DNA from 3 places in the Streptococcus sp. CF8_Ac1-9 genome. Region 2 is predicted to be linked to each of the others. Evidence: predicted binding sites of a transcription regulator. Region 2 holds the regulator's gene; each other region holds the start of a gene.
The links. Region 2 encodes Rex, which represses fermentation and respiration genes when NADH is low (regulators of the CRP and FNR family bind a similar motif). Its sites were predicted from a motif close to TTGTGAANTANTTCACAA; they were not measured.
Positions count from the first base shown of each region.

Region 1: a site for Rex is predicted at 6,267-6,284, ahead of NML76_RS01005 (formate/nitrite transporter family protein). Genes of this name have one in related genera too.
Region 3: a site for Rex is predicted at 4,312-4,329, ahead of NML76_RS07025 (class II fructose-bisphosphate aldolase). Genes of this name have one in related genera too.

Region 1 covers NZ_JANCOY010000001.1:195,376-203,674, forward strand. Annotated here, with positions in the region: gene NML76_RS00980 (CshA/CshB family fibrillar adhesin-related protein) at 1-2,572, shown strand, start outside; gene NML76_RS00985 (dihydrofolate reductase) at 2,720-3,229, shown strand; gene clpX (ATP-dependent Clp protease ATP-binding subunit ClpX) at 3,438-4,670, shown strand; gene yihA (ribosome biogenesis GTP-binding protein YihA/YsxC) at 4,682-5,284, shown strand; gene NML76_RS01000 (glucosaminidase domain-containing protein) at 5,434-6,138, shown strand; gene NML76_RS01005 (formate/nitrite transporter family protein) at 6,306-7,103, shown strand; ribosomal protein L10 leader region at 7,165-7,299, shown strand; gene rplJ (50S ribosomal protein L10) at 7,338-7,838, shown strand; gene rplL (50S ribosomal protein L7/L12) at 7,914-8,282, shown strand.
Region 2 covers NZ_JANCOY010000001.1:335,725-344,023, reverse strand. Annotated here, with positions in the region: gene gyrA (DNA gyrase subunit A) at 1-652, shown strand, start outside; gene NML76_RS01670 (class A sortase) at 666-1,409, shown strand; gene NML76_RS01665 (hypothetical protein) at 1,581-1,859, shown strand; gene radC (DNA repair protein RadC) at 1,914-2,597, shown strand; gene NML76_RS01655 (redox-sensing transcriptional repressor Rex) at 2,801-3,448, opposite strand; gene NML76_RS01650 (DUF4649 family protein) at 3,578-3,793, opposite strand; gene NML76_RS01645 (DUF1831 domain-containing protein) at 3,795-4,142, opposite strand; gene NML76_RS01640 (cysteine desulfurase family protein) at 4,152-5,264, opposite strand; gene NML76_RS01635 (ribose-phosphate diphosphokinase) at 5,274-6,230, opposite strand; gene NML76_RS01630 (CYTH domain-containing protein) at 6,303-6,860, opposite strand; gene NML76_RS01625 (GTP pyrophosphokinase family protein) at 6,956-7,627, shown strand; gene NML76_RS01620 (NAD kinase) at 7,611-8,299, shown strand, end outside.
Region 3 covers NZ_JANCOY010000003.1:232,235-240,533, reverse strand. Annotated here, with positions in the region: gene NML76_RS07045 (ABC transporter permease) at 1-186, opposite strand, end outside; gene NML76_RS07040 (ABC-2 family transporter protein) at 188-1,006, opposite strand; gene NML76_RS07035 (ATP-binding cassette domain-containing protein) at 1,008-2,000, opposite strand; gene NML76_RS07030 (alpha/beta fold hydrolase) at 2,361-3,299, opposite strand; gene NML76_RS07025 (class II fructose-bisphosphate aldolase) at 3,383-4,264, opposite strand; gene NML76_RS07020 (hypothetical protein) at 4,455-4,907, opposite strand; tRNA gene NML76_RS07015 (tRNA-Leu) at 4,988-5,073, opposite strand; gene NML76_RS07010 (CTP synthase) at 5,198-6,811, opposite strand; gene NML76_RS07005 (B3/4 domain-containing protein) at 6,985-7,680, opposite strand; gene rpoE (DNA-directed RNA polymerase subunit delta) at 7,942-8,299, opposite strand, start outside.

The DNA of each region.
Region 1 (8,299 bases), 140 kb from region 2:
CGGTACAGTAACCTTTGTACCAGAAAAATCATTCGTTGGAACTGCACCAGCCGTAACAGTGGTTCGTGAAGATAAGAACGGAACAAAAGCTTCTGCGACTTATACACCAACCGTAACACCAGTTACACCAACTGCAGAAGATACAACATCTACTGACAAACAAGGTCAAACGCAAACAGGTACACCAACCTTCACACCAGGTAATCCAAATGTTCCAATGGATGATGATACACCTGCAACATTTGAAGATGGCTCAACAACCAAGACAATTCCAGGTGAAGGAACTTACACAGTTGCTCCAGACGGAACCGTAACATTTGTTCCAGAAAAATCATTCACAGGAGAAGGTACAGGCGTAACGGTGAAACGTGTCGATAAGAACGGTACTCCAGTTACTGCTAAGTACACACCAACTGTAACACCAGTAACTCCAACAGCAAGTCCAGCTGAATCAGAAGCACCTCAAGGTGTGGTTCAAACTGGAACTGTAACCTTCACTGAAGGTGACCCAGTTGCACCAATCGATAAGGATACCATTACTCTTCTTGATGAAAATGGTCAACCAGCAGAATCTGTAGTTGCTAAATCACCAGAAGGTAAAGAAATTGGTACCTTCACCGTTGATAAAGAAACAGGTGTTGTGACCTTCACACCAACGGATAAATCTTACTCAGGTGATGTTGTTCCAGTTAAGGTTCAAGGTAAAGATACAAACGGAACTGTTGCTGAGACAACTTACACACCGAAGATCACTCCAGTTGTACCAACTGCTGATCCTGCAACATCGACAGATATCCAAGGTAAAACACAAACAGGTACACCAAGCTTCACACCTGGTAACCCTGCAATCCCAATGGATGATGATGTACCAGCTACCTTTGAAGATGGTTCAACAACAAAAGTTATTCCAGGAGAAGGAACTTACACAGTTGCTCCGGACGGAACCGTAACCTTCGTACCAGAAAAATCATTCACAGGAACAGGTACAGGCGTAACAGTGAAACGTGTTGATAAGAACGGTACTCCAGTTACTGCAACCTACACACCAACAGTTACACCAGTAACTCCAACAGCTGAGCCAGCAACATCTACAGACATCCAAGGTGCAACACAAACTGGTAAACCTGTATTTACTGAAGGCGACAGCCGTGTACCAATGAACGACGATGTTCCAGCTACATTTGACGATGGTTCAACTACGAAGACAGTTGAAGGTGTTGGTACTTACACAGTAGCCCCAGACGGAACAGTGACATTTGTACCAGAGAAATCATTTGTTGGAACTGCACCAGCAGTGACAGTGGTTCGTGAAGATAAGAACGGAACAAAAGCTTCCGCAACTTATACACCAACAGTAACTCCTGTGACTCCAACAGCTGATCCTGCAACATCTACAGATATCCAAGGTCAAACCCAAACAGGTACACCAAGCTTCACACCTGGTAACCCTGCAATCCCAATGGATGATGATGTACCAGCAACCTTTGAAGATGGTTCAACAACTAAAGTTATTCCAGGAGAAGGAACTTACACCGTTGCTCCAGACGGAACCGTAACCTTCGTACCAGAAAAATCATTCACAGGAACAGGTACAGGCGTAACCGTGAAACGTGTTGATAAGAACGGTACTCCAGTTACTGCAACTTACACACCAACTGTAACACCAGTTACACCAACAGCAGAACCAGTTACTTCAATTGGTAAGAAGGGTCAAACCCAAACAGGCAAACCAACCTTCACAGAAGGTGATAGCCGTGTACCAATGAATGACAAAGTTCCTGCAACCTTCGATGATGGTTCAACTACGAAGATAATTCCAGGTGTTGGTACTTACACAGTAGCAGCAGACGGAACTGTAACCTTCACTCCAGAACCTGAATTTACTGGAACTGCACCAGCAGTAACAGTGGTTCGTGAAGATGTGAATGGAACCAAAGCTTCTGCAACTTACACACCAACTGTCCTTCCAATCACTAAGTTTGTTGATAAAGAAGGTAAGGAAATCCCAGGATATCCTACAGTTGATGGAGAAGAACCAAAAGCTGAAATTCCAGGTTACCGCTTTGTGGAAACGAAGAAATTGCCTAATGGTGATACAGAACACGTCTATGAAAAAGTTACGACTTCATATGTAGACGAAAATGGGGACCCAATCCCAGGTAACCCAACAGAAGATGGGGAACAACCGAAGAAGGATATCCCAGGTTATGACTTCGTGAAGACTGTTGTAGATAAAGATGGAAACACTCAACATATCTACAAGAAGACTGTGACACCAACTCCAATGCCGGATCCAACTCCGACACCAGAGCCACAGCCACAGCCTACTCCACAACCACAACCTCAACCAACACCAGAACCACAACCTACTCCACAACCAAAACCAGAAGAACCAACGATTCCTGTCGTTCCAGAAACGAAAGAAGAAGTGAAGTATATCGATCCACAAAATCCTACTGCACAACTTCCAAACACAGGAACAAAAGAATCTTCTACTGCTGGTCTTGCAATCTTTAGTGCTTTAGCAGGTCTGTCATTATTCGGATTTGCAAAACGCAAAAAAGAAGACTAAGCTAACTTGTGGCTAAGAAAAACCGCGAAAATCTCGCGGTTTTTTTCTGTTTGTATTTAAAAAAATATCCTCCAAACTAGATAGTTGAAATCAGTCTTTTATAAGAAAATTTGATAAAATAGAAGTATCAGTGTAAAGGATGAGAGAATGAAAAAGATAATTGGTATCTGGGCTCAAACTGAAAATGGCATTATTGGAAAGGACCAAGTCATGCCTTGGCATCTGCCAGCTGAGCTTCAGCATTTCAAAGAAACAACCATGGGACAAGCAATTCTTATGGGAAGAGTGACCTTTGATGGAATGAATAAAAGGGTTCTACCAGGTCGGACCAGCATTATCTTAACGCAAGATCAAGCCTATGATCCTGAAAACGATGCTGTACTCGTCATGCACAGCAAAGAAGAAGTCTTGGAGTGGTACCAGAACCAAGAGAAGAATCTTTATATTATCGGTGGCAGTCAGATTTTAAAGCTCTTCTCTGATCAGTTAGAAGAGTTGATCCAGACCATGATTCATACAACAATTGATGGCGATACATTGGCACCAAAATTTGAAGAGAGCCACTATGAAAAAGTCCGTCAAGTCCATCATCCGAAAGATGAGAAGAACCCATATGATTTTACGATCAACTATTATAAGAGAAAGGATTTAGACTAATGGAGCGAAGTGTCTTTGGTTTTTTTACAGCTGTCCTATGTGTCATCTGTTTGATTTGCGCCTTACAAACCTTTCGTAAAAAACGTTTTGGCCTCGCTATTTTATTCTTACTAAATGCTTTTACCAATCTTGTAAATTCTATTCACGCCTTTTACATGACCTTATTTTAAACTAAATAGAAACAGAAAATGACAGAAAGAGGAAATACATGCCAACGAATCAAAATAATGATATGATGGTTTATTGCTCATTTTGCGGAAAGAGCCAAGATGAAGTCCAAAAAATCATTGCAGGAAACAATGCTTTTATCTGTAATGAATGTGTAGAGTTAGCTCAAGAAATCATCCGGGAGGAGCTTGCTGAAGAAGTCCTAGCTGACCTTAGTGAAGTTCCAAAACCAATCGAATTGCTCAATATCTTGAACCACTATGTCATCGGTCAAGATCGGGCTAAACGTGCCCTTGCAGTAGCGGTATACAACCACTACAAACGCATCAACTTCCACGATACACGCGAAGATGAGACGGATGTTGAATTGCAAAAATCAAACATCCTCATGATTGGACCTACTGGTTCAGGAAAGACTTTCTTGGCCCAAACCTTGGCTCGTAGCCTGAATGTTCCATTTGCTATTGCAGATGCAACAGCTTTAACTGAAGCCGGTTATGTGGGTGAAGACGTTGAAAATATTCTCTTAAAACTTCTTCAGGCAGCGGATTTCAATATTGAGCGTGCAGAACGTGGCATCATCTATGTCGATGAAATTGATAAGATCGCTAAGAAAAGTGAAAACGTCTCGATCACACGTGACGTTTCTGGTGAAGGGGTGCAACAAGCTCTCTTGAAGATCATCGAAGGAACTGTCGCTAGTGTACCACCTCAAGGGGGACGTAAACACCCTCAACAAGAGATGATCCAAGTGGACACCAAGAACATCCTCTTTATCGTAGGTGGGGCTTTTGATGGGATCGAAGAAATTGTTAAGCAACGTCTTGGTGAAAAAATCATCGGTTTCGGTAAGAACAATAAAGCTATTGATGAATCCAGCTCTTACATGCAAGAAATCGTTGCGGAAGATATTCAAAAATTTGGGATTATCCCAGAATTGATCGGACGTCTTCCAGTCTTTGCGGCCCTTGAGCAATTGACAGTTGACGACCTTGTCCGTATTCTGAAAGAGCCACGCAATGCCTTGGTAAAACAATACCAAACCTTGCTTTCTTATGATAATGTTGAATTGGAATTTGATGATGAAGCCCTTCAAGAGATTGCTAATAAGGCCATCGAAAGAAAAACAGGAGCTCGTGGACTTCGTTCGATTATCGAAGAAACGATGATGGATGTCATGTTTGAAATTCCAAGTCAAGAAAATGTCAAACTTGTTCGAATTACAAAAGAAGCTGTAGATGGAACTGAAAAACCAATTCTCGAAACAGCCTAGAAAGATAAAATATGGAAATTAACACACATAATGCGGATATCCTCTTAAGCGCTGCAAATAAGAGCCATTATCCTCAAGATGAGATTCCAGAAGTTGCACTTGCCGGTCGATCCAATGTCGGCAAGTCTTCTTTTATTAATACTCTCTTAAATCGAAAGAACCTGGCCAGAACATCTGGAAAACCAGGAAAAACTCAATTGCTCAATTTCTTCAATATCGATGATAAACTCCGTTTGGTAGACGTACCTGGTTATGGTTACGCACGTGTCTCAAAAAAAGAGCGCGAGAAGTGGGGAAGGATGATTGAAGAATACCTCACTAGCCGGGAGAACTTAAAAGCAGTCGTTAGCTTAGTCGATTTTCGTCATGAACCTTCTGCAGATGATGTCCAAATGTATGAATTCTTAAAGTACTACGAAATTCCAGTAATCTTGGTAGCGACTAAGGCAGATAAGATTCCACGTGGAAAATGGAACAAACATGAATCGATCATCAAGAAAAAACTAGATTTTGATCCAGCTGATACCTTTATCGTCTTTTCTTCTGTAACCAGGGAAGGACTAGAGAAGTCATGGGATGCTATTTTAGAAAATGCGTTTTACGAAATAAATTGAAATGACATGAAAATGTCATTTTTGTTTTGGATTTATCTCGCAATTGTAATACAAGTGTAATATAAGTGCCTTTGTTTTCTTCTATTTATATGGTATAATCTCTATAAAGATAAAAGATGATAAAAAATTAATTGGAGATAAATTGTATTATGAAAAAGAAAATACGGAATAAAACGAAATTATTTGGTTTGTTCGTTTCTGTATTAGCAGTGGGGACATTTGCTGCTGCTATGAGCGAGCACGTCACATCAGTTGGCGCTAATGATGGAACTTACCAAGCTTATTCAGACCCTACTGAAGCTTTTATCTCACAAATTGGTGAGTCAGCTCGTCAGCTCGGTCAAGAGAATGACCTTTATGCTTCCGTTATGATCGCACAAGCCATCCTTGAAAGTGGTTCAGGTCAGTCTGGCTTGTCTTCTTATCCGCATTACAACCTTTTCGGTATTAAAGGAAGTTATGCTGGTCAATCTGCAGTGATGCAAACTTGGGAAGATGATGGTGCTGGAAATGCGTATACGATTAATGACGCATTTCGTTCTTACCCATCTTACTATGAATCATTGCAAGACTATGTAGCTGTTTTGAAACAAGGACATTTTGCAGGTGCATGGAAGAGCAACACCTCTAGTTACCAAGATGCAACAGCAGCTTTGACAGGGGTTTATGCGACAGACACAAGCTACTATGCAAAACTTAATAACATCATTGAAACCTATAATTTGACTCAATATGATTCACCAAATGTTCAAGGTGGTATCACAGGTTCGGTTTATAATCCATATCGCCAACAGTTCACTTCACAAGAAATCTTGAATTTGGATATCGCCTGGGCGAACCGTTTGAATTATTAATACTAAAACAGGCATCTGCCTGTTTTTTTGTTGTTTTTTAGCACATAGTATTATTCGATATAAATCGTATATCCTGAAAATTTAAGAATTCTTCCTGAAAACCTTTTCAAACTTTTCTCTCTATGATATAATGATTTTGTTCACAAACATTATATAAGGAGAATAGTATGTCTGAATCTAATTTTATTCAAAAAGTTGGAGCGGCGTGTAATAAGAAGGAAGATCTCTATCAGAAATCTAAAACGCGCTATGCAGTCCGTTCTATTTTTGCTGGAGGATTTCTTACTTTAAGTACGGCGGTCGGAGCAGTTGCAGCTGACTTATTAAATTCCTTTGTACCTGGATTGGGTCGTTTTCTATTTCCATTCATCTTTGCCTGGGGCTTGGTTTACCTCTTATTCTTAAATGCGGAGTTAACCACCTCAAATATGATGTATTTGACGGCGGGGACCTATCTAAAGAAAATTCATTGGAAGAAAGCGCTGGAAATTCTTCTTTATTGTACCTTCTTTAATTTAATTGGTGCTTTAATCGTCGCTTTTCTGTTCAATCAAACAACAGCCTTTGCACATATCGATCCAAAAGGATTCCTAGCTACGGTGGCAGAAAATAAACTCCAACGAAGCAATCAAGTGGTTTTCTTTGAAGGGGTTATTGCCAATATCTTTGTAAATATTGCTATTCTTTCTTATTTGTATTTCAAAGATGAAACAGCGAAGGTGCTCTTAGCCCTCTCTGCTATTTATATGTTTGTCTTTATGACCAATGAACACTTGGCTGCAAACTTTGCTTCCTTCTCATTATTAAGCTTTAATCCAGTTTCTAGCCAATTGCCGCATTTTGAATTTTTAAATATTTTACGTCACTATGGTGTCACCTTCTTTGCCAACTGGGTAGGAGGAGGAGTCCTAATGGGACTGGCCTATGCTTGGTTGAATAATATCAAGAGTCTCTACAACGATTAAAAAATATAAAAAAAGTTTGCAAAAGTACTTGCATTCTTTTTTTATATATGATAAACTAATCTACAGTTTGAAAAAACTGCCTAAGACAGTAGGGGAGCTCGACTCATAAAAATCCTACCGAGGACAAAACGTATCAATTAAAAGAAGCGTATTGTACTTTCGTGTCTAGGTTTGGGCGCGTTTTTCTTTTGGAAAAATTCCCCAAGCAAAATAATTACGGAGGTGAACACACTAATGAGTGAAGCAATTATTGCTAAAAAAGCGGAACTTGTTGACGTGGTAGCTGAAAAAATGAAAGCTGCTGCATCAATCGTCGTTGTAGATTCTCGCGGTTTGACAGTTGAGCAAGATACAGTTCTCCGTCGCAACCTTCGCGGAAGCGAAGTTGAGTTTAAAGTTATCAAAAACTCAATCTTGCGTCGTGCAGCTGAAAAAGCTGGTCTTGAAGATCTTGCATCTGTATTCGTTGGACCTTCTGCAGTAGCATTTTCTAACGAAGATGTTATCGCACCTGCGAAAATCTTGAACGATTTTGCAAAAGACGCTGAAGCACTTGAAATTAAAGGTGGTGCAATCGAAGGCGCTGTCGCATCTAAAGAAGAGATTCTTGCACTTGCAACTCTTCCAAACCGCGAAGGACTTCTTTCTATGCTCCTTTCTGTACTTCAAGCGCCAGTGCGCAACGTTGCTCTTGCAGTCAAAGCGGTTGCAGACAACAAAGAAGACGCAGCTTAATCTTAAGCTACGCAGCGTAGCCTAGCTACAAAAAAATAAAAACATAAAATTAAAACTTATTTGGAGGAAATAACAATGGCATTGAACATTGAAAACATTATTGCTGAAATTAAAGAAGCTTCAATCCTTGAATTGAACGACCTTGTAAAAGCTATCGAAGAAGAATTTGGTGTAACTGCAGCTGCTCCTGTAGCTGTTGCTGCAGCTGGTGCTGCTGACGCAGGTGCTGCTAAAGATTCATTCGATATCGAATTGACATCTGCAGGCGACAAGAAAGTCGGCGTTATCAAAGTTGTACGTGAAATCACTGGTCTTGGTCTTAAAGAAGCTAAAGAACTTGTTGATGGTGCACCTGGTGTCATCAAAGAAGGTGTTGCAGCTGCTGAAGCTGAAGAAATCAAAGGTAAATTGGAAGAAGCTGGAGCTTCAGTTACTCTTAAATAATAGAGTAACGCAAATTG
Region 2 (8,299 bases):
GCAAGACCGCAGTGATAAAGCTTATCTCTTCTTTACGACGCGACAAGGTTTGGTCAAGCGGACCAATGTAGCTGAATTTTCAAATATTCGTCAGAACGGTCTCAAAGCTCTGAATCTGCGCGATGAGGATGAATTGATCAATGTCTTCCTTACAGATGGCAATGCTGACGTCATTATCGGTACCAAGTATGGTTATTCTGTCCGCTTTAATGAGGCTGTAGTTCGGAATATGGGACGCTCTGCCACAGGTGTACGTGGTGTGAATCTCCGCGAAGGAGACAAGGTTGTTGGGGCTAGCGTCGTTACGGATCAAGATGAAGTATTGATCATCACTGAAAAAGGGTATGGTAAGCGGACAATGGCTAGCGAATACCCAACCAAAGGCCGTGGCGGTAAAGGAATCAAGACAGCCAATATCACAGAGAAAAATGGTCCCTTAGCTGGTCTTTTAACCGTTAAAGGGGATGAAGATCTGATGATCATTACCGATACCGGAGTCATGATCCGTACAAGTGTTGAAAATATCTCTCAAACGGGTCGTTCAACTCAGGGTGTGAAAGTCATGAGACTGGATCAGGATGCGAAAATTGTGACCTTTACAACAGTCCAGCCCGATGAAAAAGATGAAGAAGTAGTGGAAGAAAACGAATAGATAAGGGGACAGCATGTCACGCAAAAGAAAAAAGAAAAAGAGTTTACGCAATACTCTTATCAATATCGTTGCAACACTTTTGATTATTCTCTCGCTTCTCTTGATTTTCAATGCTCCGATCCGAAACATGATTATGGTTTGGCATACCAACCAATACCAGGTTAGCAAGGTCGATAAAAAAACCATTGATAAGAATAAAGAAGTGAAGACGAGCTTTGATTTCCAACATGTCCAGTCACTCTCGACGGAAGCCGTCATCAATGCCCAATGGCAAGCTCAAAAGCTACCAGTAATTGGGGGGATTTCGATTCCTGAATTAAACATGAACCTTCCGATCTTTAAGGGGCTTGAAAATGTAGCCCTCTACTACGGAGCAGGGACCATGAAGGAAAACCAAGTCATGGGGCAAGGCAATTATTCTCTTGCTAGCCACCATGTATTTGGCCTAACTGGAGCAAATGCCATGTTATTCTCACCATTAGAGAAAGCCAAGGCGGGAATGAAGATCTACATCACGGACAAAGAAAAAATCTATACTTATGTCATCTCGTCAGTTGAGACAGTGACTCCAGATCGTGTAGATGTCATTCAAGATCGTGAAGGCGTTAATGAGATCACTTTAGTGACCTGTGAGGATGCTGCAGCGACTTACCGTACGATTGTAAAAGGAAATTTGGAAACCTCTGTTGACTATGACAAGGCTCCAAAAGACATCCTGGATTCATTCAGCAAGTCTTATAATCAAATGCAACTTTAAGAAAATAAAGCCCGAGACAGAAATGTCTGGGCCTTTTCTATGTAGGAGAGGCTGGGAGAAATTCTTGTAAAATTGTAAGAGATTGGTAATATAATGTAAGGAACTTGTCATAATATTAAGGGAAAATCAGTATATAATAAAGGGGAAAGAGTATGATAAGGAGGTAGAATAGTGACGAAAGAGCGAATTTATCATCTCTTGCATCATTTCTATAATCTCTTAGTAAACGATTTTCCACGAAATGGTTTAATTACGAAAGGAATCTACGAAGTAGAGCAGGTCTACCAAGCTTTAGAGGCCATTCCTCAGAGCCAGGAGTACTTGATTCGCTGTGAAATTCAACAGTTTTTAAAAGAGCTTGAACAAGTTCAAACAGGTTACCAGATCCGCTTTAATAAAGATGAAGTCTTAGTGTTAGATGACTTGAAACAAGAAATCGCCTGTAAATAATGAAAGGTTGTCGTTTTCTTCATTTATTACGAATTAATAAGTGAGGAGGAAATTATGTACGACATATCATTTATTGAACCATCTTTGCTTCCTAGAGAACGTTTGGTTTCTGAAGGGGTAGATAAGCTGAGTCATCAAGAATTGCTATCCATTCTCTTACGGACAGGCAATAAGAAAAAAAGCGTTTATGAGATTGCACAAGGTCTTTTGAGTTCGGTTAATAGTTTAAAGGAGTTAAGTCAATTAACCCTAGAGGAGCTACAGGAAATCTCAGGTATTGGCCGGGTGAAGGCCATCGAACTTCAGGCTGTGATTGAGTTTGGACGAAGGATTCATAAAGATGAATTAATGAGTTCTGAACAAATCATGAGCAGCCAGAAATTGGCCCATAAAATTCAACAGGAAATCGGCCATAAGAAACAGGAGCACCTGGTTGCCCTCTATTTGAATACACAGAATGAAATTATTCATCAACAGACCATTTTTATTGGAACCGTGAATCGAAGTATTGCGGAGCCACGTGAAATCCTGCATTATGCACTAAAACACATGGCAACCTCTATCATCTTGGCGCACAATCATCCATCTGGTGCCGTATTCCCCAGTAAAAATGATGATGAAGTAACGCATCGAGTTTTAGAAGCCTGTGAAGTGATGGGCTTAACTCTATTGGATCACTTGATTGTATCTGAAGAAAACTATTATAGTTACCGTGAAGAAACCGATTATTTGGCATAAAAAAGAGAGTGGGACAGAAATCGGTAATTCGTTAGAATTCGATTTCGTCGTCCCACCTCCGCACAGTTGAGTAGGGCTGTAAAAGCTGTTAAAATCAGCGTAGTAGAGCCCACTCAATCACTGCGTCTTGCTCGACAATCTAAAAAATAATTGAGAGGCTAGGACTTTTGTCCCAGCCTCTTTTCTTGTTAATGTATAAGTCTTTATTCTTCATTTTTACGCATGAAATAAAGAAGTGTCTGTAATTCACTGGTGAGGTCGACATATTGGACGACGACATCTTTAGGGACTGTCAGATGTACTGGTGAGAAGCTGAGAATTCCCTTGACACCAGCGTCTACCAAAAGACTAGCAACTTCTTGAGCTTTGACGCTAGGAACAGTAAGGATGGCTGTTTGAATGCCTTCTTGTTTGAGCTTTTCTTTGATGGTGGAAATCCCATAAATGGGGATCCCATCCTTACTTTTGGTATTGATCAGCTCATGATTGTCTAGATCAAACGCCATGACAATTTTCATCTTATTGCGTTCATGGAAGCGATAGTTGAGAAGCGCACTTCCCATATTTCCGATCCCCACAATAGCGACATTGGTAATGGCATTGTCATTTAAAAGATCGGCAAAGAAGTTCATCAGTTTTTTTACGTCATAACCAAATCCCCGTCTTCCTAATTCACCAAAATAAGAAAAATCTCGGCGAACGGTAGCAGAGTCAATCCCAATTGCATCAGCAATTTGCTTGGAATTGGCGCGCTCTATTTTTTCAGAGTTAAAGCGTTTAAAAATGCGGTAGTAGAGCGATAAGCGTTTTGCTGTTGCGCGTGGAATTGGAGTATTTTTATCATGTTTCACAATATCACAACCTTTCCCTCTTATTGTATAGGAAGATTGTGAAAAAATCAACTATGTAGAGCGATTTTTAAAAAATATTTTTGTCTAAAGAAAAAGCTGATGGCGATGGAGAGTTCCATCAGCATCAGCTTAGTTTTCAGCTTGTTCTATCTTTTTCAAAAAAGCATAGAGTCCATCGACTCGCCCTGTATAGGGGAGCTTTTCACCTTTGTATTCAATGGATACGATTGAGTAAGAGTCAGGCAGGGTTACACAGCCTGAAAAATCTAGGATGCAGGCTGCAAGGTCAGGATAAGTAGTCGTTCGTTCTACTTGATAAGCGTCAATATAAGTTAGGGTTACCATATTAGGCCTCTGTTTTGTTGAAAATTTCTCTTTCGACAAGACTATCCATTAAGAAATAGAATTTTTGTTGGATAATGTCATTTTCTGGATTTTTAAAGATATTAACCAGGCGAAGCCCAGACTTGTCTGTAATATTGATCTTAAAACCTGTCAAATCTTTATTGAAAATGATTTTAAGTAGGAAGCCTTCGCCGCTATTTGGAACGGCTTCGAGCAAACGATTTAACTCGTAATTTCCAACTTTTGTAACAGCAAATGTATTGTCACGTAAGGTATATTTTTTTACATTTGGGTGTAGACTATAGGTATATTTGCAGTCTTTCAATGAAACACTTGTTTCAAAAGCCATATTGTTCTCCTATGATATAATTTCTTTAAGTTTTGAGAGGAAGTCTTGAACCTCCTCTACGGTATTGAGTTCTGAAAAACTAATTCGAAGGGATTCTTTTAGGCGTGAGCTATCTTTTCCATAGAGCGCCTCAAGGACATGGCTGGGTTGAACTGTACCAGCGGTACAAGCAGAACCTGTAGAGACAGAAATTCCAGCAAGATCGAGTCGCATCAGTAAAACGTCATTTTGGACACCCGGAAAGCCAAGGTTCCAAACAAATGGAAGATGGTCGTCATTCGCATTTACGTAGTAGTCGTAGGCTGCTAAACCATTGACTAGCTCTTGGCCGAGTTTTTGAACCTGGTTGAAATTTTCTTCTTGATGAAGTGTAGCTTGCTGAAGCGCGGTTGCCATCCCGACAATAGAAATGAGATTTTCCGTGCTGGCTCTCATCTTACTTTCCTGATCCCCACCATGTAAGAGATTATCAAAATCTGGGGCGGCCGCATAAAGGAAGCCGACGCCCTTTGGTCCATGGAATTTGTGGGCAGAAGCACTGAGAAAATCAATTCCCAACTCTTCGGGATAGACAGGGACCTTTCCAATTGCTTGTACAGCATCAACGTGAAAGGCAGCTGGATGAACTTTTAAGAGTTCTCCGATTTCTTTAATCGGTAGAAGATCGCCTGTCTCGTTATTGGCAAACATAGTAGAGACAAGAATGGTATCCGGTCTAAGTGCAGCCTTGATATCACTAGCCTGAATGCGTCCATCTCTTGGTTGAACGATCGTAACTTCAAATCCGAAACGTTCTACAAGATATTCGATGGGTTCTAGAACCGCATGGTGTTCCAAAGCGGTAGTAATGATGTGTTTGCCATCTGCTTGGTGTTTCAAGCAGTAGCCTTTTATAACGGTATTATTACTTTCTGATCCACCTGAGGTGAAAAAAATCCGATTTGGAAGAGTATGGAGGGACTGAGCAATCTGCTCGCGAGACTCTCGAAGGAGTTTACTAGCCATCCGTCCATGAGCATGAAGGCTCGATGGATTTCCAAAAGTGGTCTTCATAGTTTCAGACATTTTATCAATGACTTCAGGTAGAAGGGGAGTTGTTGCGGCATTATCAAAATATATCACATTAAGACCTTATTTCTTGTGGTAGGCAAATAGAGGACTAACAGGTTTTCTTTCTTGAATGCGAACAATAGCTTCAGCGATCAGTTCGCTAGCTGTCAGATAGTTAATATTTTTTGGTGTTGGTCCATTTGGAGCAACAGAATCGGTTACCAAGATTTCTTTGATCGGAGCTTGGTCTAATAATTCAACAGCTCCTTTTACAAATAAACCATGGCTTGATACAGCATAAATTTCAGTAGCACCTTCGCGTTCGACGATTTTCGCAGCTTCTGAGAATGTCTTACCAGTATTGAGAATATCGTCAATCAAGATCGCTTTCTTATCTTTGACATCCCCGATAATATAGCCATAATCACGGTTCGCATCATCTTGCTCGTAATCAATGATGGCAATCGGTGCATCAAGATATTCTGCTAAACTACGAGCTCGTTTGACACCTGAATTTTTAGGACTGACGACGACGACATCAGGACCTGTGAGACCTTTGTTAATGTAGTGTTCTGCAAAGAGTGGAATGGTAAAGAGGTTATCCACGGCAATATCGAAGAAACCTTGAACTTGCACTGCATGGAGATCCAGTGTGACGACGCGATCCACCCCAGCTTTGACCAACATGTTTGCGACGAGCTTAGCAGTGATTGGTTCGCGAGGAGCAGCTGTCCGGTCTTGGCGAGCATAACCGAAGTAAGGCATGACCACATTGACAGTATTTGCGCTGGCCCGTTGGCAAGCATCTACCATAATTAAGAGTTCCATCAAGTGATTGTTGACAGGGAAACTGGTTGATTGAATGATATAAATATCATATCCACGAACACTTTCCTCAATATTGACTTGGATTTCACCATCTGAGAATTGACGGGATGAAATTTTCCCAAGTGGAACCCCAGCATGATCCGCGATTTTTTGCGCAATCTCTGGGTTTGAATTGAGAGAGAAGAGCTTCATATTTTTTTTATCTGACATGTGATTCCAACCTCATTTAGATTTTTGATCTTAGCACTATTTTAGCAAAAATTTGCGATAATTTCAGCTTTTTTACAATCTTTCCGCTAATCTAGCGATTTTATTTTTTGCTGCTTTGTAGACGATTCCATGGTCTGAAATGAACTGATGAAAATTTTCTTCCTGTTCAGCAGTTTCCACCTCAATTTCCAACTCATAATCTTCAGTGTCTAGATAGAGACTGTGGTCTAGTGCCACCAAGCCTGCAGCTGTTTCTTTTTCGAATCGTTCTGTTGTCAGGCTTCCCCAGACAGCAAGTTGTTCAACTGGGATTCCTTTTGACTCCAAGAGGTTTTTGATTTCTCCATCAGGAAACTGTTGTTGTTGAAGAATCTCCTTGGTTTCTTCTGGGCTGAGTGCTTGATTGTACTCGAAATGGCCAACTGTTTCAGGAACTTTGAGGGTCAATTCAGCCTGATCTGTGAAGGTACGCACCCGTAAGGCCATTTTTTCCTTGCGGATGAGCTGGTCGGGTGTATCGATATAGTGATTGGTTTGGACAACCAATTCTGTATCAGTAAAAAGTGGAAGGAGGGATTGGTATTCCTCCTTATCTAGCAAGGTTTTGTATTCAATTTCTAAATGGTTCATTTTGTGGTCCTTTGCTTTTTTTCGAAAGCGATTCATGATATAATAAGAGATGTGTTTATTGTATACAAAAATGGTTCAGATTACAAGGTGGTAGGATGGCAATTGATTGGGAAAACTTCTTAGATCCTTATATCCAAGCAGTTGGGGAATTAAAAATCAAACTGCGTGGGATTCGTAAGCAATATCGTAAGCAACAAAAGCATTCTCCAATCGAGTTTGTGACAGGTCGTGTTAAGCCGATTGAGAGCATCCGTGAAAAGATGGTTCGAAGAAATATTTCTGAAGAAAATCTGGCACAGGATATGCAAGATATTGCAGGCCTTCGCATCATGGTCCAGTTCGTAGATGACGTCGAAGAGATCCTAGAAGTTTTGAGACAACGGCAGGATATGCGCGTGGTCCAAGAGCGAGATTACATTCGCCACAAGAAATCAAGTGGCTACCGGAGTTACCACGTCGTGGTCGAGTATCCGGTCGATACCATTGATGGAAATGAAACGATCTTAGCAGAGATTCAAATTCGGACCTTGTCCATGAATTTTTGGGCAACCATTGAACACTCGCTTAATTATAAATATAAAGGAGACTTTCCAGACGAGATCAAAAAACGCTTAGAGACGACAGCAAACCTGGCCTATCTCTTGGATGAAGAGATGGGGGCAATTCGGGATGCGATTCAGGAAGCTCAAGCCCTGTTTGATCCACTTCATCGTAAGTTAAATGATGGCGTTGGAAATAGTGATGACACAGATGAAGACTACAGGTAAAAAAGTATCCATTATTCGCAATCGCAAGCGTCAAAGCGAAGAGGTTTTTCAGCAATTGCGCTACAAGCTTCGGAAAAATAATTTTATTTTAACGGAGAAGCATCCGGATATTGTAATATCCATTGGTGGTGATGGGATGTTGCTATCGGCTTTTCACAAGTATGAACACCAGTTGGATCGGGTTCGCTTTGTTGGCGTCCATACCGGACACTTAGGATTTTATACAGATTACTTAGACAGTGAAATCGATAAGCTAATTGAGAATTTAAAATATGATACAGGCGCTAAGGTTTCTTACCCTATTTTGAATGTCAAGATTACTTTTGACAATGGGGAAACCCGTACCATGAGAGCGTTGAACGAAGCGACAATTAAGAGAAGCGACCGGACCATGGTTGCCGATCTCACCATCAATGGGGTTGATTTTGAGCGCTTTAGAGGAGATGGGATTACCGTTTCGACTCCGACAGGAAGTACGGCCTACAACAAATCCTTGGGAGGTGCAGTTCTTCATCCTACTATTGAGGCGCTGCAGATTGCGGAAATTGCCAGTCTCAACAACCGTGTTTATCGTACCTTGGGTTCTTCTGTTATTGTCCCTAAAAAGGATAAGATCGAGATTACACCGACGCGTCCTGGCTTCCACATTATCTCTGTCGACAATTCAACCTA
Region 3 (8,299 bases), on a different contig from region 2:
AATCTCTTGAAAGGTCCAACCTTCTAGCGAGGGGATGTGTTGAAAGATGACATTGAGAAACAAGAGGTTTAGGCCTTGAGTCAGAAAGACTCCCAACACACCTACCACAAAATCCACCTTGTATTCCATGATTTGCTTGATGTATTGTCTGATAAAAATCAGATGCATGCGTTGATATTTTTTCATACTAACCTCCCTGAATGGTGATAAATGACTGGACTCGTTTCCAAATCAACTGAGACAAGCCCACCATCACTATAAGCCAGAAAAACTGAAGCAAAAGTGCTTGAAGAATCTGACTGGCATCGTATTTCCCAACAATAATCATGACCGGAGTGTAAATCAAGGATGAAAATGGCAATAAGGAGAGAATATCTGAAACCACCTTTGGAAAAAACGTTAAGGGAATCAAACTGCCAGACATAAAGGCCACTATTGAAGTCTTGAGTAGATTGGAACCCCATAAATTTTTAAATACAAAGGCTGAAAATCCAAAGCAGATATTAAAGAAAAAGTTAATCAGATAAGCCAGCGTTAAGCTAAAGAGATAAAGGACAGTTAATCCCAACACTTCTACAATACCTTGCCCAGATAAGATTTTCATCAAAACAATGACACTTAAAAATGGCAGTCCAACAGAGATAAAAATCAACCACTTGGAGCCAAGTTCGGTGAAAAGGTAAGAGGCCGCAAAATGCACTGGTCTTAATAAGCGCATGATAATAGAGCCATCTTTTACCTCATCACCAATCATAAAGGAGCTATCAGACCTGGTCAAAAGATTGGTCACAAAACTCATGATGATGTAGAGGGTGATATCCGCCATACTGAAGCCCTGAATCAAAGGCTCCTGGGAGGAGTCAAAGACAGCCTTCCAGAGATAGAAAGCGACAAAAGCCCCCATGACATCACCAATCCGATAGAGAATAAAGTTAACTCGATAGCTAATCAACTCCTGAATCCCTGCATTGATAAAGGGTTTATAACGTCTCCACAATTTGACCATCTTAGAGCTCCTTTCGATAGAAGCGACGGATAATATCTTCAATATCCGTATCTACCATCTTCAAATCACGGACTTCAAAATCAGATAAGGTTTGCTTGATAATATCGGCCGACTGGTAGCGGGAACTATCGAATTCAATATTGAGAGTATTTCCTTGTCTATCAATGGACATATCAGGTAAGCCTTCATAATGAGAGACAAGATGACCTTGACCTGGTACCAGTTCAAAGGAGAGAGTCTTCATCTTGCCAAAGGTCTCCTTGAGCTGACTCACCGTTCCATCAAAAATCTCTTGCCCCTTATCAATCATAAAAATCCGATCACAGAGTTGCTCAATGTCGCTCAAGTCGTGAGTGGTCAGGAGAATGGTAGTTTCTTCCTCTTGATTGATCTGGGTAATGGCCCGTCGAATGTTGTCCTTGACCGACACATCCAAACCAATAGTCGGTTCATCTAAAAAGAGAACTTTGGGATTGTGAAGCAAGGAAGCCGCAATATCCGCCCGCATCCGTTGACCTAGTGAAAGAGTCCGCACAGGATCCTTGATAAATTCCTTCAAATCCAAAACTTCATTCAAAAAGTCCATGCGCTTATGGAAAAGCGAGTCCGGTACATCATAGATCTCTTTCAAAACCGTGTAGGTCTCTTGCAAAGCCAAATCCCACCATAGCTGGGTGCGTTGTCCGAAAACGACTCCAATATCCTTGACATAATCTTGGCGATTATCCTGCGGAATCTTGCCGTTAATCCGACAAAAGCCAGATGTGGGCTTCAAAATTCCTGTCAGCATTTTGATGGTGGTTGACTTCCCAGCACCATTTGCCCCGATAAATCCTAAAATCTGCCCTTTTGGAACTTCAAAAGTTAAATCCCTGACCGCTTCAAAGGTCTGCTTTTCAGGATGAATAAAGGAGTGCAAGGCTCCCTTTAACCCCGGCTCCTTAACTGTCTTCACAAAATTTTTCTGAAGATGTTCCACTTCTATCATTGCCATATCTATCTCCCTATCGTAAAAAGCAACATTGTATTTTTGACTACAAATATTCTAAATCCTTACTTTCTACACTTACTCAATATTATTACAGAAGTCTTTATACCAACCTATTATAATCCAATAAAAAAAGGAATGCAAGCGCTTGCTTATTGATTATGAAATTAGAGGTTTCTCTCTTAAAATGAAACTTTTAATCAAAAATTCTGTTAAATAGTTTCCTTAAGACACCAAAAAAACCTGCCCTTAGGGGCAGGCTTATTGTTAAGAAAAAGAATTTTTTTAATCGAGAAAATTAACGATTCTACTGTTAATCCTTCAGCATTTAGTTATTATCATCAGTCTCAATGGATTTTTAAGCCCTCAATTATTCTCTAAAAATTCTTTAATGCGAGAAACAATAGCATCGCTTTGATAATGATAGAGGTCGTGAGGCGCATCCATATAGACGACTTGAACATTAGACTGGTCGCTTGCAAATCTCTCTGCATAATGCTGCCACTCTGATTGGCTAAAGGTCGTGCCTTCACCGTTAGAAACCAGGAGTAAGGCTGGAATTTTCGGATTGATGCTAGATGGAACTTTCTTGGCATTTTCCTTTGCCAAACGGGATTCATGAAGCATGGCTTGTGACATCAACTGCTTATATGCTAGTAATTTATATTGTTGTCGTTCAGTTTCAGTCAGAGTTGGATTTTTTATATAAAAGGACTCAGGGAAATAGCGTAATAAGCCAATCTTACTGCTCCAATAAGCCACAGTAAGCAAGGCCTGATTATCCTTTAAATCTTCATAACTCGCTGGCAAGGCCCAATCCAGACCAATCAAAGCCTTCACTTCATTTGGATATTTCTCTTGCCAAGCAAGACTCTCTAAACTAGCCATAGAATGCGAAATAATCACATAAGGACCTGAAACATGAGCTTGCGCCAAAGCTTGACGGGTCTCAGAAAGGACCTCCATCACATCTCTTGAACGATCACTATCTTCACTAAAACCATATCCTGCTCGCTCCACGACAACAACTTTGTATTTTTTGGATAGGGAATCTGATAGATTCTTAAAGTCTAAAATAGGAGAGGCGATACCTGCACCGGAAAGAAATACTATCGTTTCAGATCCTTCTCCTTTAACAGAGACGTTCATTCGATGTCCATTGACCGTCACCTCTTTACCGATAGGAGTCAGAAGCTTACTTTCTTTTTGCAAACTAAGTTGGTGAAAACCAAATGTGCCTCCTAGAAAAAGGATAAGAAAAACAAAAATGATCCAGCAAAACTGTTTAAATTTTTTCATAGGCATATTGTACAAAAATTAAATCCCGGAAGCAACTTTTCCCAAACAAAAAAACAAGATCCACATGGGACCTTGTTTTCCTGTTTTTATTAAGCTTTGCCTTCTGAACCGAATACGTCGATACGTTCTTCAACAGCTGCTGTAATTGCTTCGAAACCTGGTTTCAAGAATTTACGTGGGTCGAAGAGTTTCTTCTTGTCGTATTCTGCTTCGTTTGCATCGTATTCACGTACGAATTGACGAGTAGCATTTGCAAATGCGATTTGGCATTCAGTGTTCACGTTAACTTTCGCAACACCAAGTTTGATCGCTGCTTGGATTTGATCATCAGGGATACCTGATCCACCGTGCAATACGATTGGGAATCCTGGAACAGCTTCAGTCAATTTTTGCAAGTGGTCAAGGTGAAGACCTTTCCAGTTTGCTGGGTAAGGACCGTGGATGTTACCGATACCTGCAGCCAAGAAGTCAATTCCTGTAGCAACCATTGCTTTAGCATCTTCGATTGGTGCCAATTCACCGTCACCGATGATACCGTCTTCTTCACCACCGATAGTACCAACTTCAGCTTCTACTGAGATACCTTTAGCATGAGCTTTTTCAACGACATCTTTCGCCAATTTAAGGTTTTCTTCAACTGGAAGGTGTGAACCGTCAAACATGATTGAAGTGTAACCAGCTTCAATACATTCAAGAGCATCGTCGTAGTGACCATGGTCAAGGTGAATAGCAACTGGTACAGTGATACCCATTGATTCTACAAGGTTTTCAATAAGGGCTTTACATACTTTGTAACCACCCATGTATTTAGCAGCACCCATAGAAGTTTGGATAAGTACTGGAGCTTTCTTAGCTTCTGCTGCACGCAAGATAGCTTGAGTCCACTCAAGGTTGTTTGTGTTAAATCCACCAACTGCATAACCATTGTCACGAGCTGCTTGGACAAATTTTTCTGCTGAAACGATTGCCATGTGTAATAGGCCTCCTATAAATTTTTGTGGGATTGATCCCACTTACATTGTTTATTTTATCACTTTTTAGATGAAATTGCTAGCTTTTCCTGTGTCTTTAAGTACTTTCTTACGATAAATGAGGAGGAACCCTCTCTCTCCTAAGACTTCTATCCTATTCAAAAAGCAAAAAAGGGAGCGCAAGCCCCTTTCAATCCTTCTCTTTAAAATTTTTTAATGAAAGGAGAAAAGCAATCCCGCAAATCACAAGGAGTCCACCTGCGACCCATTGAGAATAGAAATAAGCAGCAAATAACTGACTGTCGGTAAACATTTTCCCAAGAAGTCCATTTACCAATCCCTCAAGAAAGGGAATATTCTCACACACAGCAAGGATTGAGGCAAGAAAGAGAATACTGCCCGCTATCAGAAAAAGATAAAGAATCCATTTTTTGATTCTTTTTTCATCTCTGAGCAGATACTTAGAAGCAATCGCCACTAAAAAAATGAAAACATTCCATATGTTTAAGGCGATAAAATATCTAAAAGTATCCTTGTATGCGCCTATCGCCATAGCTAAAATCAGGATAGGACCGAAAAAATTAATGGCACTTCCCAATAGTGCAAAGAGGCCATCGGCCAAAACCAGATACTTCTTCTTCATGTTCTCACCTCATCTCACACCTATTCTACCACAAAGAAATTTGAAAACAAAAAAAGATAGCCGAAGCTATCTTGATCCGATGCGGAGAGAGGGACTTGAACCCTCACGACCTAAAGCGGTCACAGGATCCTTAGTCCTGCGCGTCTGCCAATTCCGCCATCCCCGCGATTGAGTACTTTACTAGTATATCAATCAACGACTTTTTTGTCAAGATTTTTTTCAAACTTTTTTCAGAGTTTGTCATTTTTTCACAAAAAGGGAGCAGGTCCTTCGACCTGCTCCCTTGATTTTTATTTGCTATCGTGGTTTTCAACTGCCGCTGTGATAAAGGCTGTGTAAAGTCCTTCTGGGCGGTTTGGACGGCTTGACAATTCTGGGTGGTATTGGCAAGCAACAAAGAATTTGTTTTCTGGGATTTCAACGATTTCGACCAAACGGTTGTCTGGTGAAACGCCTGAGAAGACAAATCCTGCTTCTTCGAACTGTTCACGGAAAGCATTGTTAAACTCATAACGGTGACGGTGGCGACGTTGTACCACTTCTTGATTGTCATAGGCAGCTGCTGCTTTTGATCCTCGTTTGAGTTTAGATGGGTAAAGACCGAGACGGAGCGTTCCTCCCATATCTTCCACATCGATTTGGTCCCGCATGATATCGATAATCGGATACTTGGTTTCTGGATCCAATTCGGATGAATTAGCTCCTTCCAAGCCTAAAACGTGACGGGCAAATTCGATACAGGTTAATTGCATCCCCAAGCAGACACCCAACATTGGGACGTCTTGTTCACGCGCATACTTGATAGCTTGAATTTTTCCTTCTGTTCCCCGTTGACCAAAACCACCTGGGACGATGATTCCATCAGCATCTTCAAGGAGTTCTGCCACATTTTCAGCTGTCACATCATTGGCATTGACCCAATTAATCTTGACTTCTGCATCGTTGGCATACCCTGAGTGCTTCAAGGCCTCAACGACAGAAATGTAGGCATCTTGCAATTCCACATATTTTCCAACTAAGGAAATCTTGACCTGCTTCTTGAGGTTCATGACCTTGTCGACCATCGCAGACCATTCTGTCATATCTGCTGCAGGAACATCCAATTTCAAATGGTCACAAACGATTTGGTCCATATTTTGTGCTTGCAAGTTCAATGGGATTTGGTACAAATGTTCCACATCCAGTGATTCGATGACAGCTTCTGGTGCGACATCACAGAATTGAGCCAACTTGTTCTTAATTCCTTGACCAGCTGGTTTTTCTGTACGGATGACCAACATATTTGGTTGAATTCCAAGACCACGCAATTCTTTCACAGAGTGTTGGGTCGGCTTGGTTTTCATTTCTCCCGCAGCCTTCAAGTAAGGTAGAAGAGTGGTGTGGATGTACATAACGTTTTCAGCACCAACATCTGCCTTCATTTGACGAAGAGCTTCAAGGAATGGAAGGGATTCAATGTCTCCAACTGTTCCCCCGACTTCTGTGATGATGACATCTGAATCCGTCGTCGTCGCTGCTCGTTTGATCTTTTCTTTCAAAGCATCTGTGATATGAGGAATAACCTGTACAGTCGCGCCCAAGTATTCTCCACGACGTTCCTTTCGAAGGACTTCGCTATAAATTTTCCCTGTCGTCACATTTGAGTACTTATTCAGATTGATATCAATGAAGCGTTCATAGTGACCAAGGTCCAAGTCTGTCTCTGCGCCATCGTCTGTGACAAATACTTCCCCGTGTTGGTAAGGGCTCATCGTCCCTGGGTCGATATTGATATAAGGGTCAAATTTTTGAATGGTCACTTTCAATCCACGATTTTTGAGCAAGCGACCAAGACTTGCTGCGACAATCCCTTTCCCGATGGATGATACGACACCACCCGTGACAAAAATATATTTTGTTGACATGTGCTTTCCTCTTCTTCTAATGTTGTAGAGGCCATTCCTCTTTGCAGAAAAAATAAAAATAGCTCCCTAATCCTTAGGGAGCTCCGACCTCAAAATGAGGTGCCCGAACAATATCTTACCGCAAATGGTCTACTTTGTCAAATTGAAAATTTCATGAAAATTATTTTCTCTGTTTACACGACCTTTTCCACTCCATTTTGTGTGACGAGAAATTTCTCAAATTGAAGCCCAGGCATGCAAGAAGCAAGGTCCTTGTGGATTCGTTCCAGCGCTTCTAAACGCATCTCGACTGACGTCTCAGCATTTCCTTGGATGACAAAGAGGGCGTTTTGCGTAGTCTCCTCAAATTTGTAATGGTCACTATCGCGTACATCCAACCAAGCCAGAACTCCTTTTTGATCCCGGTAGACAGGATCTGTCGGTGCGACATGTTTTTCACTAGAAAGGATAGGGAGAAAGAGATCGTCTCTTTGACTCACTGTAAATTCAATCGGTCCCTCAATCTTATCTAGGTCATGTCCTCCGATCGCGAGAAAAGACTTCAGCGATTCGACATTATAGATATCGATGATGCTATTGATCTGAGGAAGAGCTCCTCGATGCTGGATGTTTCGGATAAGAGCTAGGACTGTTGGTGGATTTTTCTTGATGCTACGCCCTACTTTTTGCAAAAGGTCTGTATACCCTTTAATGACAGGAGATGCCACTACTTCTTCTGTCTGACACTGGAGCGCCCATTGTTCAAGCTCTTTCTTCTTTTCAAGAAAAGAAGGGAGCAAAACTGCTTGAGGATCCACATTTCTAGCAATTCCGACCACAACTGTATCAATACCAAGAGCTACTAAACTTTGATCTAAACGAAAGTCCATCTGGAACACCTCCTATTGGGAAACCTTACACGTTTATCATATACCATTTCGCCACTTTTTTCAATGCAAACAAAAAGAGAGTGGGACAGAAATCGGTAATTCGTTAGAATTCGATTTCGTCGTCCCACCTCCGCACAGTTGAGTAGGGTTGTAAAAGCTGATGAAATCAGCGTAGTAGAGCCCACGCAACCACTGCGTCTTGCTCGACAATCCAAAAACAATTGAGAGGCTAGGACTTTTGTCCCAGCCTCTTCTTATGATTTATTCTTCTTCCTCGTCTTCAGAATCCTCTTCTTCGTCGTCTTCTTCGCTTAATTCAACTTCCTCACCCAAATCATCTGGTACGATTTCATTGATTTCAGCATCGTAAGCTTCGACTTCACTCTTTTCATCATCTGGATTTTCTTCATCATATGAAAGAGCTGGATCTGCTTCGTAAACTTCTTCGTCTTCTGGATCGTCATCGTTGTAGTCAATCGCATCTTCGTCTCCATCCATGAAGGCATTGACACGTTTTTTCTTCCGTTTCTTAGGAGTTTCATCTTCGTCTGTTTCTTCAAGAGCGATGATTTCCTCGTCAACTTCATCGATGGCATACCATGAACGAAGACCCCATTTG